4 regions of the Pantoea folii genome follow, and region 1 is predicted to be linked to each of the others. Evidence: predicted binding sites of a transcription regulator. Region 1 holds the regulator's gene; each other region holds the start of a gene.

Evidence for each region. The regulator PurR, encoded in region 1, represses purine synthesis genes. The targets are predictions, from matches to a motif close to CANGCAAACGTTTGCNTG.
Region 2: the regulator PurR is predicted to act here: its motif matches at 2,087-2,104, upstream of rbsD (D-ribose pyranase).
Region 3: the regulator PurR is predicted to act here: its motif matches at 1,628-1,645, upstream of serA (phosphoglycerate dehydrogenase).
Region 4: the regulator PurR is predicted to act here: its motif matches at 2,003-2,020, upstream of AC1MDE_RS07010 (NCS2 family permease).

What each region holds. Positions count from the first base shown of each region.
Region 1 is NZ_JBWXON010000031.1:4,980-8,252, forward strand. It holds gene punC (purine nucleoside transporter PunC) at 1-183, opposite strand, end outside; gene punR (DNA-binding transcriptional activator PunR) at 292-1,203, shown strand; gene purR (HTH-type transcriptional repressor PurR) at 1,200-2,225, opposite strand; gene cydH (cytochrome bd-I oxidase subunit CydH) at 2,499-2,588, shown strand; gene AC1MDE_RS24940 (C40 family peptidase) at 2,674-3,273, opposite strand, start outside.
Region 2 is NZ_JBWXON010000007.1:218,497-221,769, reverse strand. It holds gene rbsC (ribose ABC transporter permease) at 1-141, opposite strand, end outside; gene rbsA (ribose ABC transporter ATP-binding protein RbsA) at 138-1,646, opposite strand; gene rbsD (D-ribose pyranase) at 1,654-2,073, opposite strand; gene AC1MDE_RS11000 (YgiW/YdeI family stress tolerance OB fold protein) at 2,244-2,639, opposite strand; gene qseB (quorum sensing response regulator transcription factor QseB) at 2,811-3,273, shown strand, end outside.
Region 3 is NZ_JBWXON010000003.1:82,080-85,352, forward strand. It holds gene AC1MDE_RS05475 (5-formyltetrahydrofolate cyclo-ligase) at 1-235, shown strand, start outside; gene serA (phosphoglycerate dehydrogenase) at 310-1,548, opposite strand; gene rpiA (ribose-5-phosphate isomerase RpiA) at 1,839-2,498, opposite strand; gene AC1MDE_RS05490 (LysR family transcriptional regulator ArgP) at 2,680-3,273, shown strand, end outside.
Region 4 is NZ_JBWXON010000004.1:72,694-75,966, forward strand. It holds gene AC1MDE_RS07005 (hypothetical protein) at 1-288, opposite strand, end outside; gene AC1MDE_RS07010 (NCS2 family permease) at 546-1,844, opposite strand; gene AC1MDE_RS07015 (response regulator) at 2,261-3,007, shown strand; gene AC1MDE_RS07020 (carbohydrate kinase family protein) at 2,944-3,273, opposite strand, start outside.

The DNA.
Region 1 (3,273 bases):
CCAGAATACCTGGGCGCAGGCAAAACCACCGAGAAATAGACTGAGGCTGGCGCTGATGGTGCCCGGCGCGGTGGCGAAGTCACGCTGCATATCGCCAAAAGCAGGCAGATACATATCCGTAGCGAGGAAGCCGAGCATGCTGAGCACGGCAAGATAGGGCATAAATCCTTTTGACGACAACATAGTAATTCTCATTGGCAGATTGAACGTCGGGGAGTGTAAAAGAGTGCGTCATTCTTTGTGAAACGCTAATATTTGCGCAGTGCTGTTAAAATTTTTGAAGGCAAAAGTATGTGGTCTGAGTATGCGCTGGAAGTAGTGGACGCCGTCGCGCGCAATGGCAGTTTCAGCGCAGCGGCGCAGGAATTACATCGCGTGCCCTCTGCCGTTAGCTATACGGTGCGCCAGCTGGAAACCTGGCTGGCCGTGCCGTTGTTTGAGCGTCAGCACCGTGAGGTGGTGTTAACCCCTGCAGGCGAGCATTTTGTGCGGGAAGGGCGATCTGTTATCAAAAAAATGCTGGCAACCCGCAGGCAATGCCAGCAACTGGCGAATGGCTGGCGCGGACAGCTCAGTATTGCCGTGGATTGCATTGTAAAACCCCAGCGTACCCGACAACTGGTAAAGGATTTTTACCGTCATTTCCCGGATATGGAATTGATCATCAGTTACGAGGTATTTAACGGTGTATGGGATGCCTTAGCAGACGGGCGGGTCGATGTGGCGATTGGTGCCACCCAGGCAATCCCGGTGGGTGGACGTTTTGCCTTTCAGGATATGGGTGCTCTCAACTGGTGTTGTGTGGTCAGTCCTGATCATCCTCTGGCCGCGAGTGCCGATCTCAACGAAGAAGCGCTGCGTGCCTGGCCATCGCTGGTACTGGAAGATACCTCTCGCGCATTACCACGACGCATGACCTGGACATTGGATAATCAGCGGCGTTTAGTGGTGCCAGAGTGGGAAACAGGGATGGATTGTTTGCAGGCGGGATTGTGCGTGGGCATGGTGCCGGGCCACCTCGCGCGACCTTTACTCGACAGTGGCGCGCTGGTGGAGCTATCACTGCCGCAGCCGTTTCCGGAAAGTCCCTGCTGCGTCAGTTGGTCAGAACAGCGTGCGTCACCCGCGCTGGAGTGGTTACTCGCCTATCTTGGCGATGCTGAAACGCTGAACCACGAGTGGCTCAGCGAAAATCAGCTTTAACGGCGGTAATCACGGAATGGACCGTCCGCCACGGAGCGACGCTCAATCAGTGTAGGCTGGACCTCAATGGTTTGCGGCTCTTCGCGTTTGCTGGTGATGCGATCCAGCAGCATTTCCAGCGCTTTTTTGCCCAACTCCGCTTTCGGCTGGTGAACTGTAGTGAGCGCAGGGGTGAAGTAGCGCGCGTTGCGCACGTTATCATAGCCAATCACGGAGATGTCCTGCGGCACGCGCAGTCCCATCTCATCGGCGGCACAGATCGCGCCCATCGCCATGATATCGCCCCCGCAGAACACGGCGGTCGGACGCTGTTTCTGATTAAGGATCTGCTGCATCGCCTGATAACCCGATTCTGGCTCGAAGTCGCCCTGAACAACCCATTCAGGCCGCACGGTCACACCGCCTTCGCTCATCGCCTGCAGGAAGCCCGCATGGCGCCCGCCGCCGGTGTTGCGCTCCATTTGACCCGGAATCGCACCGATATCTCGGTGACCGCGCTCGATAAGGTAGCGTCCAGCCAGGTAACCCCCCTGGAAGGCGTTATCCTGTACGGTATCGGTGAAGTCGCCGCGAGAGGCGCCCCAGTCCATCACGACCATCGGAATGTTGCGGTTGTCTTCCAGCATCTGCAGCAAATCGTCAGGATACTCGGAGCACATGACTAACAGACCATCCACACGCTTTTGCGCCATCATCGACAGGTAAGCGCGCTGCTTTTGCAAATCGTTATGTGCGTTGCCCAGAATCAAGGTATAGCCGCGTTCGAAACAGTGGTTCTCAACCGCTTCGATAATTTCGGCAAAGTAGGGCGCTTCGCTGGAAGTGGCTAACAGTCCCAGCGTTTTGGTGTGATTCACCTTCAGACTACGCGCAACGGCGCTCGGCGAATAGTGCAGCTCTTTAATCGCTTCCCATACGGCGTTACGCGTTTCCTCTGCAACAAAACGCGTTTTGTTGATGACATGCGAAACGGTGGTGGTAGATACACCCGCGCGTTTCGCTACATCTTTAATTGTTGCCATGAAAAAGGTACTCCCCGGCTTATCGCAACTTACTGATAAGTATATTGTTAAACGTTTGCGTCTGCGAAGGGTTTTATGCCCTAAAAGGGGGGCAAATCTGCCGTATCAGGCAGGGAAAATCACTTCAGCAGGCTGTAAATACAGCATGCGCAAAATCAGTTGCGCAACGAAAGGCGGCGATTCTAGCAAGCCAGCGCGGATAAGACGAGATTTTTGCCCACCGCTGTGCGAAAATTGTTTTAACCCTAATAAATGTGTGACTAAGGAGAAGTGATGAGTACAGATTTAAAGCTGGCGCTAATGACCACGGTTGGCGCACTGTTGATGATTATTGCGTTTAGCTTCACCGCCATTCTTCATTAATTCAAAGCGCATCAATAAAAAAAGCCGGCACTGATTAAGCGTCCGGCTTTTTTTGTGGCGAGAGCCACAGGATGTTGCGCAACAATTAGCGAATAGTTTTTGGAGTCATCATACGGCGCGCACCGACATAGTGTTTCTGCCAGTAGTCTTCGCCCAATGCGCTAATCTGAATGTCTTTACCGGTGCGGGGTGACTGAATAAATTTACCGTTGCCGAGGTAAACGCCCACATGATCGGCAGTCCCGCGATTATTGATGCGGAAGAATACCAAATCCCCTTTCTCCAGCATCTCACGCTTAATGGGCGCGGCATCGTGCAGGTGATACATCTCATTCGCCGTGCGTGGGAATTTGTATTTGACGAGATCTTTATAGGCATACCAGACTAAACCACTGCAATCGAAACCGGTATGGGGTGAGGTGCCACCCCACTGGTAAGGCTTGCCCAGTTGTCCCATCAACTTCGTCATCGCGGTTTCGCGTGCCTTTTGGTAGCGCAGGCGGTGGGATTTGCTCATCTTGATGCCAGTGAGTCCCTGAACTTCATCGTCCACATCTGGGGACTTTTTCGCGAGGCGTTGATGGCCATACTTTTTCAATGGCGACTTCAGCAGGGATTTTTTGCGGCTGGATTTGTTTAAGGCGGTTTCGGTTTTACTCTGCTTTTTCAGCTTGAGCTTCTGCAC
Region 2 (3,273 bases), on a different contig from region 1:
CATGTTGGCAACGGTGAAGAAGTTCGGGCTTTGGCTCGCCACCACGGCAATCAGCACGATCAGCGCAATCAGCGATTTCTGCTCCAGCAGCCAGGCTTTGCTAAACCAGCGACGGCTGGCGGGTAAGGTTTGGGTGCTCATACAACTAACTCCTCGCTGTGTTGCTTACCGACTGCCGCCGCCATCAGGGATTCCTGGGTAGCCTGCTCACGGGAAAATTCGCCACTCAGATGGCCTTCATGCATCACCAGGATGCGATCGCTCATGCCCAGCACTTCCGGCATTTCCGATGACACCAAAATGATGCTCAGCCCTTCGGCTTTAAACTGGTTAATTAACTGATAAATCTCTTTTTTCGCACCCACGTCCACGCCACGCGTCGGCTCATCCAGAATCAGTACGTTCGGGCGCGTCATTAATCCGCGCGCAATCGCCACTTTCTGCTGATTACCCCCCGACAGCAGGCCAATCGGCTGCTCCATTGACGGGGTTTTAACGTTGAACAAACGGATGAAGTCGCCTACTGCCAGTTGTTCTTCACTGTGTTTCAGATTACCGGTGGCATGGCTGAAATAGCGCAGCGCGGTCAATGACATGTTCTCTTTCACCGACATGCCGAGCACCAGGCCATCGCGCTTGCGGTCTTCTGAGATGTAGACGATGCCGTTGGCCAGACCGTCCTGAGGTGATCGGGTAATAATTTCGCGACCGTTGAGCGTAACGGTGCCGTTGCTGCGAGGCAGTGCGCCGTACAGCACTTTCATCAGTTCCGTCCGTCCCGCGCCCATTAAACCGGAAATGCCAAGGATTTCCCCTTTGCGCAGGTTAAAACTGACGTTATCCACGCCCGGCCCGCTGAGATTTTTAACAGTTAAACGAATATCGCCCGGTGCCTGATCAATATGCGGATATTGATCTTCCAGCTTACGGCCCACCATCATCTCGATCAGACTCTCTTCGCTGAGATCGCTCACCGCGCGCTCGGCAATAAATTGCCCGTCACGAAACACGGTGACATCATCGCAAATCTCGAAGATCTCTTTCATACGGTGCGAGATATAAACAATGCCGCAGCCCTGCGCTTTCAGTTCATTGATGACGCGGAACAGCGACAGGGTTTCGGTATCGGTCAGCGCATCGGTCGGTTCATCCATAATGATGACCTTCGACTCGAAGCTAAGCACTTTGGCGATCTCAACCATCTGCTGATCGCCAATCGATAAATCGCCCACCAGCTTATGGCTGTTGAAGCGCAGGTTCAGACGATGTAATAAGGCATCCGCCTCGGCGTACATCCGGTTCCATTCGATGCGGCCAAAGCGGTTAACAAATTCGCGACCGAGGAAAATATTCTCTGCAACGGTCAATTGCGGAATCAGGTTGAGTTCCTGATGAATAATGCCAATGCCCGCTTCCTGCGACGCTTTCGGTCCAGAAAAAGCCACATCCTTGCCCAGCCACTGCAGAGAGCCCGCATCCATGCTGTAAATGCCGGTCAGCACTTTCATCATGGTGGATTTCCCCGCGCCGTTTTCACCCACCAGCGCCATCACGCGCCCCGGATAAACAGCCAGCGAAGCGCCATTCAGCGCTTTCACGCCTGGAAACGACTTTTCAATCCCTTTGAGTTGCAATAACGGTTGCATAACGACCTCAGAAGGTTACGCCAGCGCTCAGGATGACATTCGCATACGGAGAACACTCTCCGCTGCGAATGACGGCCTGACTACACTGCGTTTCTTGTTTGAACTGTTCATGGCTGGTGTAACGGATGGTGATGACATTCCCCTGGTGCCGTTGCAAGGCATCGAGCACGGCGAGCAGTGCGCTGTGGAGTTGCGGATTGTGTTGCTTGATCTCCTCCGCCATCAGGGCGCTTTCGACTTGCATCTCCTGAGTGACAACATCAACCACCTGTAAAAATTCGGGCGTTCCCGGCGTCAACGCCAGGTCGATTCGCTGTGGTCCGGCCGGAATCGGCAAGCCCGCATCCGCAATCGTCAGCGTATCGGTGTGCCCCAGGCGGGCAATCACATGAGAGAGTTCAGCGTTTAACAAGCGACCTTTTTTCATTTCTTCCACTCCACAGCGAAACGTTTCGCTGAGCGGGAGTGTATTAAATGCGCGCGGCAACTCAATGACGTCATCACGGAAATGTGATCGCCATCGAAACGTTTCGCTTGTGCCGGGAATAATTTGAGTTTGGTGGTGGATGCGAGCCGCCTGAGCGGCTCTGAAGGGTGTTATGGCAGCTTGCGGACCTGCTTAACGTCCAGCTCAATGGAATTAAAGTCCTTATCCAACTCGCCGGTCAGTTCAACCTGATCCTTCGGAGTGATGGTCTGTCCGTGCCAACGCTTATGGTCGATTTCCACTTTCATGTTGCCGCTACCGTCACGAAACAGATAATCCTCATCGCCGATTTGCTTATCGAGATAACCGCGCACGGTGATCCAGCTGTCGTCTTTCATCTCTTCAGCCTGCTTAACGGTCACTACACTGGTGTTATCCGCCTGGAAGCCACCTGCGTGAACCTGAGCCTTTGGCGCACTCGGGTCAACAAATCCCCCCTGTTGTGCGGCCAGAACCGGCGTGGAAGCCAACATAATAATCGCGATTAACGCTGCACTCTTTTTCATTTTTAACCTCTGTTCCATGAATGTGTGGGATACGGAGGCTATTACAGCATAGGGTTCTTAACAGGATCTTAAGGGGTAAAAAAACACGAAAAATAGCCAATCTGCGGCGATTGACGCTGTACAAGCGGATTTTTGCTTCGTATAACGACTCTTGCACTCAAGGAGAAACACATGCGCATATTATTGATCGAGGACGACACGCTGATTGGCGATGGCCTGAAAGTCGGGCTAACGAAACTCGGCTTCAGCGTTGACTGGTTCGTGTCAGGCGAAGCAGGATTTCAGGCTTTATCGGCCGCACCCTGGGATGCCGTGGTACTGGATCTTTCGCTGCCCGGGCGCGATGGGCTGGAGATCCTGCGTCAATGGCGTGAGCAGGGCGCAGATGTACCCGTGCTGATCCTCACCGCACGCGATGCGCTCGATCAGCGCATACAAGGATTACAGTCAGGCGCTGACGACTATTTGTGTAAGCCCTTCGCGCTCGCTGAAGTCGCCGCGCGTTTACAGGCGCTGATTCGCCGCCGTCATGGACAACTACAGCCCGAGTTGAAACACGGCAAGGTGGTGATGTCGCCCAGCAGCCACAGCGTCTGGATTGACGGCGAAACCATCAGCCTGAAGAGCCGTGAAC
Region 3 (3,273 bases), on a different contig from region 1:
GGATGTGATGCTGGTGCCGTTAGTGGCATTTGACCACCAGGGTCAGCGATTGGGCATGGGTGGAGGTTTTTATGATCGCACCCTGCAGCACTGGCAGCAGCATGGCTTTTTACCGATGGGCATTGCGCACGATTGCCAGCGTGTTGAGGCATTGCCAGTCGCGGCATGGGATGTCCCCTTGCCTGCTATTTTGACGCCGTCAAAGCTGTGGCAGTGGGATAGCGCCGAACGATAAAACAAAGGGCGCCAAACGATGTGGCGCCCTGAGCAATCAGCAAGATGAACGGGCACGCAAGGTGCCCTGAATCATCAGTACAGCAGACGGGCGCGAATGGTGCCCGGAATCGCTTTCATCAGCTGCAGCGCTTTTTCCGCCACATCTTCTTCTGCATCGATATCGATAACCACATAACCCATTACCGGCGAGGTCTGCAGATACTGAGCGGCGATGTTGATGCCCTGCTCGGCAAAGATCTGGTTAATCGCGGTCAGCACGCCAGGACGGTTCTCATGGATGTGCAGCAAGCGGCTGGCGCTGGCAGCGTGCATCGGCAGAGACACTTCCGGGAAGTTAACCGCAGACAGCGTAGAACCGTTGTCAGAGTATTTCGCCAGCTTGCCCGACACTTCCAGGCCGATGTTTTCCTGCGCTTCCTGAGTCGAGCCCCCGATATGTGGCGTCAGGATCACGTTATCAAACTCGCACAGCGGTGAGTTGAACGGATCGCTATTGGTCGCTGGTTCAACCGGGAAGACGTCGATGGCCGCGCCGGACAGATGCTTATTCGCCAGGGCGTCGCACAGGGCTGGAATATCAATCACGGTGCCGCGTGCGGCGTTGATCAACAGTGCGCCCGGCTTCATCAGCGCCAGCTCTTCAGCGCCAATCATGTTTTGCGTTGAAGCATTTTCTGGTACGTGCAGGCTGACCACGTCGCTCATATTCAGCAAATCGGACAGGTGGCGAACCTGTGTCGCATTACCCAGCGGCAGTTTGGTTTCGATATCGTAGAAGAACACGTGCATGCCCAGGCCTTCTGCCAGTACGCCCAGCTGCATCCCGATATGGCCGTAGCCAATGATGCCCAGTTTCTTACCGCGCGCTTCGAACGAGCCGTTAGCCACTTTGTTCCAGATACCACGGTGAGCTTTGGCGTTCGCTTCAGGGATCCCGCGCAGCATCAGCAGCATTTCACCAATCACCAGCTCAGCCACTGAGCGGGTGTTAGAGAATGGCGCATTGAAGACCGGCACACCGCGTTTTGCGGCCGCATTCAGGTCAACCTGGTTAGTACCGATACAGAAACAGCCTACTGCGACCAGCTTCTCAGCCGCCGCAAAGATCTCTTCAGTCAGTTGGGTACGGGAACGGATACCAATGAAGTGCGCATCGCGGATGGAGGACTTCAGCGACTCCGCATCCAGTGCCCCTTTGTGGAATTCGATGTTGGTGTAACCCGCAGCACGCAGATTATCCAGTGCACTCTGGTGAACGCCTTCCACCAGCAGGAACTTAATCTTGTCTTTTTCCAGTGATACCTTTGCCATTTCCCGACCCTATTCAGAATTCAACGAGGACTACCATAAGGTAGCCTTCTGCCAAAATATCAAAAATTTCGAGCGCGGCAATACAAACGATTGCCTGACCGCCAGCACGCGCCCACGTTGAGGCAGCACAAAGCCGTACAAAATCGTGGGATGCGAGTGCGCCGAAGTACGAACCTGCTGTTGATGAATCTTTTGTGACATAAGTCACCAAATTTCACCCCAGCAAGAAAAGATGTTTTGCAGATGGAAATAACCGGCGCAGCACTCGCGCCGGTGAGTACGCTATCAGATCAATAAGTGATGGTTTTCACACCCTCTGCCGTGCCGATCAACGCCACATCAGCACCACGCGCAGCAAACAAGCCCACGGTGACCACGCCCGGCAGTGCATTGATGGTTTTTTCCAATGCAATCGGGTCGAGAATACGCAGATTATGCACGTCGAGAATAATGTTGCCGTTGTCGGTCACCACGTTCTGACGATACTCCGGCTGGCCCCCCAGCTTCACCAGTTCACGCGCGACAAATGCACGCGCCATCGGAATCACTTCCACCGGCAGCGGGAAGTTACCCAGGATATCCACCTCTTTGGAGGCATCCGCAATGCAGATGAACTTCTTCGCCACCGCTGCGACAATTTTCTCACGCGTCAGCGCTGCGCCGCCGCCTTTGATCATCTGCATCTGTGGATTGATTTCGTCCGCGCCATCAACGTACACCGACAGCTCATCCACATTATTCAAATCAAAAACCGGAATCCCCAGGGCTTTGAGTTTTTCCGTCGAGGCTTCCGAACTGGAGACCGCGCCTTCAATTTGATCTTTCATGGTGCCGAGCGCATCAATAAAATGCGCCGCTGTTGAACCGGTGCCAACGCCAACAATGGTGCCGGGTTGCACGTATTGCAGTGCTGCCCAACCAACCGCTTTTTTCAGTTCATCCTGGGTCATGGTATGTTTAAAACCTGTGCGACATCGAAGTGCGCGTAGTATAAAACAAGGCGTCGTGAAAATGCGCGGCTGTTAACGCATCGATTTAAGCCTTTGGAAGCCAGCCCGCAAAAATCCGCCGCAGCACAATATGACAGTTTTGTGGCATAGTACTTTCCATCCTGAACGAGAGAGAACAACAATGAAACGCCCGGATTATCGAACGCTTCAGGCGCTGGATGCTGTGATTCGCGAGCGCGGTTTTGAGCGTGCGGCCCAAAAACTCTGCATCACGCAGTCTGCGGTTTCACAGCGCATTAAACAGCTGGAAAATTTATTTGGTCAGCCGCTGCTGGTGCGTACCGTGCCGCCGCGTCCGACCGAGCAAGGACAAAAACTGCTGGCACTGTTACATCAAGTCGAGTTGCTGGAAGAAGAGTGGCTGGGTGATGACAACGGCGGCACCACGCCATTGCTGCTGTCACTGGCGGTCAACGCCGACAGTCTGGCGACCTGGCTGCTGCCTGCGCTGAAAGATGTGCTGGCCGATTCACCGGTGCGCCTGAATCTGCAGGTCGAAGATGAAACCCGTACTCAGGAACGCCTGCGTCGTGGTGAAGTGGTTGGTGCTGTCAGTATTCAACCGCAGCCGCTGCCAAGCTGTCTGGTGGATCAATTGGGTGCACTGGATTATCTGTTCTGCGCCTCGCCGGATTTTGCTGCGCGCTACTTCCCGAATGGCGTCACGCGTTCGGCTTTGTTGAAAGCCCCTGCGGTGGCGTTTGACCATCTCGAT
Region 4 (3,273 bases), on a different contig from region 1:
CAGCTTATCGTCAAAGTGCAGCGCCATCTTTTCGAACTTACCATCGGTACGCTTCTCCGACTGTCCCATTTCTCCCAGCAGTTCGGTACGCAGCGTGCCGATATCGGCCTTGGTCGCGAAATTCTCGGATCGCGCGGTCAGGACGGCAACATCCTGTTGAATTTGATGCGTAGTTTTTTCCAGTAACCCGACTCGTTGAGTTAACTCTTCCATTTTTGAATCTCCGATATTCCTGACGACATAGATTAGTGGTGGAAGAAACGGGGCAGTACGCATGGCGTATTCCATTACAAACCTCCAGAGAGTCCCGGCTATCTCTTCACCTTGCAGCGTAGTGAAACAGATTCGAGCCGCTTAAACATTCCACGAACCCGCCATTCGCGGCAAAAAAGTTCAGGCAGGCATCAATACGTCGCGCAGGTTAAAACTGGCAGAGAAATAACAAAAGCAGTCACAGTGAGGGATTGCGATAGATGGCACATAAAATATTGGTGGGGATGAAACAGAAAACACGGAAGCCCGATCGGGCTTCCGGAAACCAAAACTTAAGCGCTCAGCCAGCCCAGTTTGATGACGAACAGAATCGAGAGAATCACAAGTGCAGCATTGATCTCTTTCGTACGGCCACTCAGCAGTTTTACCACGGTCCAGGTAATGAAACCGAAGGCGATACCGTTGGCGATGGAGTAAGTCAAAGGCATGGTCAGCGCGGTGACGGTCACTGGCGCAGCCGTGGTGATGTCTTTCCAGTCAATTTCGGCCAAACCAGAGGCCATCAACACCGCCACAAACAGTAATGCCGGTGCGGTGGCGTAAACCGGGACGCTACCCGCCAGCGGCGAGAAGAACAGGCTCAGCAGGAAAAGCACAGCGACGACAATCGCTGTCAAACCAGTACGACCACCAGCACTGACACCCGCAGCCGATTCAACATAGCTGGTGGTCGTTGAGGTACCCAACAGTGAACCAAACAGCGCAGCCGCACTGTCAGCGATTAACGCACGGCCCATTTTCGGCACATTGCCCTGCTCATCCGCCAGACCCGCACGCTTGGTCACGCCCAGCAGCGTACCGGTGTTATCGAACACATCCACAAACAGGAAGGCGAAGATAACGCTCACCAGACCCACGTTAAACGCACCGGCGATATCCAGTTGCATAAAGGTGGGTGCAATAGAAGGGGGTGCTGAGAACACGCCACCAAATGGCGTCAGACCAATGCCCATCGAGATAAAGGTCACGACCAGAATGCCGATCAACACTGCGCCGGTCACGCGACGCGCTTCCAATGCCACAATGATGAAGAAGCCTAACAGTGCCAGCAGCGGACCCGGTTTGGTCAGATCGCCCAGGCCAACGAGTGTTGCCGGGTTATCCACCACAATGCCCGCGCCTTCCAGCGCAATCAGTGCCAGGAACAAGCCGATACCGGCAGCGATACCCGCGCGCAGAGGCAGTGGAATACTGGCAATAATCCACTCACGAATTTTGAAAATTGACAGCGCAAAGAAGATCACCGCTGACAGGAACACCGCGCCGAGTGCGATCTGCCAGGTGTAGCCCATGTGCAGCACAACGGTATAAGTGAAGAAAGCATTGAGCCCCATGCCCGGTGCCAGCGCGATGGGATAGTTGGCGATCAGCCCCATCAGCACACAGCCAATTGCCGCCGCTAAGCAGGTCGCCACAAAGACCGCACCTTTATCCATGCCGGTCGCACCGAGAATGCTCGGGTTAACAAACAGAATGTAGGCCATGGCCAGGAAGGTAGTGATACCCGCAATGATTTCGGTGCGCACGGTGGTGTTGTGCGCTTTAAGTTTGAAGAGTTTTTCTAACATCATCATCTCTCATGAGCGGAGACGGCACGGGTGCACGTTCTCTCTTGCCAATGTGGTTAACAAACTAATTATTGTATTGATGAAAGCGACACACGCTGGACCCAAGGCAGACACACCTTCCGCTTTCCCCTGTCCACATAGCAATAGCTATGCCATCACCGTACGCAATCGTTTACGTTTCAAAATGCGGTTACGGTTAGGATAATTCTGAACCCGAACTGGGCGCGATTATGGTGCATTGCACCATGGCTGCGCAATCGTTTTCCCTACTACTGCCTTCCAGAGGAAAAAGATTGCGGCAACGCACGCTTTCGCACACTGCTCAGCGATGGCGCTCACGTTTCTGCAGCACAGGACAGCAGCTCAAAAACATCGGGTTACACTGCTTTTAACCCTTTCGCAACATAAGAGACAGCGCAATGAAGCCCGCGATTTTGGTCGTTGATGATGATCGTGCCGTGTGTGAATTGCTGCACGATGTTTTGAGTGAACATGTGTTTACCGTCTACAGCTGCCATCAGGGCAAAGATGCCCTTGCGCTGCTCAGCCTACATCCCGAGATCTCCCTGGTGATGCTGGACATGATGCTACCGGACACCAACGGCTTACTGGTGCTGCAACAGATGCAGCGGCAGCGGCCGGACCTGTTGGTCATCATGCTGACCGGGATGGGGTCGGAAGCAGATATGGTGGTGGGATTAGAGATGGGTGCGGATGATTACATCGCCAAACCCTTTAATTCTCGGGTGGTTGTCGCGCGCGCGCGTGCAGCACTGCGCCGCTGTGGACGTCTGACACAAGCTGATGCACAGCAGGATGAAGGATGGCAATTCAATGGCTGGCGGCTGGATGATGCGCGTTGTCAGTTGTTTAATCCTCAGCGCGAAAGTGTCGCCCTCACTCAAGGCGAATATACCCTGTTGCGCGCCCTGGTGGGTCACGCACGCAAAGTGCTGACGCGCGATCAACTGCTGGAACTGACTCACAATGAGAGTCTTGAGGTGTTCGACCGCACCATAGACGTGCTCATCATGCGACTGCGGCGGAAAATCGAAGCCAATCCACACCAACCCAGCCTTATCCGCACCATCCGTGGCCTCGGTTACGTATTTTCCGCTGATGTATTGCGTCCGGCTTCAGCCGCGCGTGAAACACAGATTGCCTGATTCATCCAGCGCTGCATCTCGGCCAATGGCCGCGTGCCGTCCAGCGCATTTGCTGCATGCAAATTGAAACAAGCGCAGGTATGTGCCAGCTTCAATGTCTCCAGCAGAGGCCAACCTTCATGACTGGCATATAACACCCCAGCACAAAACGCATCTCCCGCTCCAACGCTGCCCACAATCTCCTCTGGTTTCAGGCACCACGCCGGCTGCCACCCTCCTTCACCCCTGCTCTCTTGTCCCCAGGCACCTTCAGGGGCATGGATCAC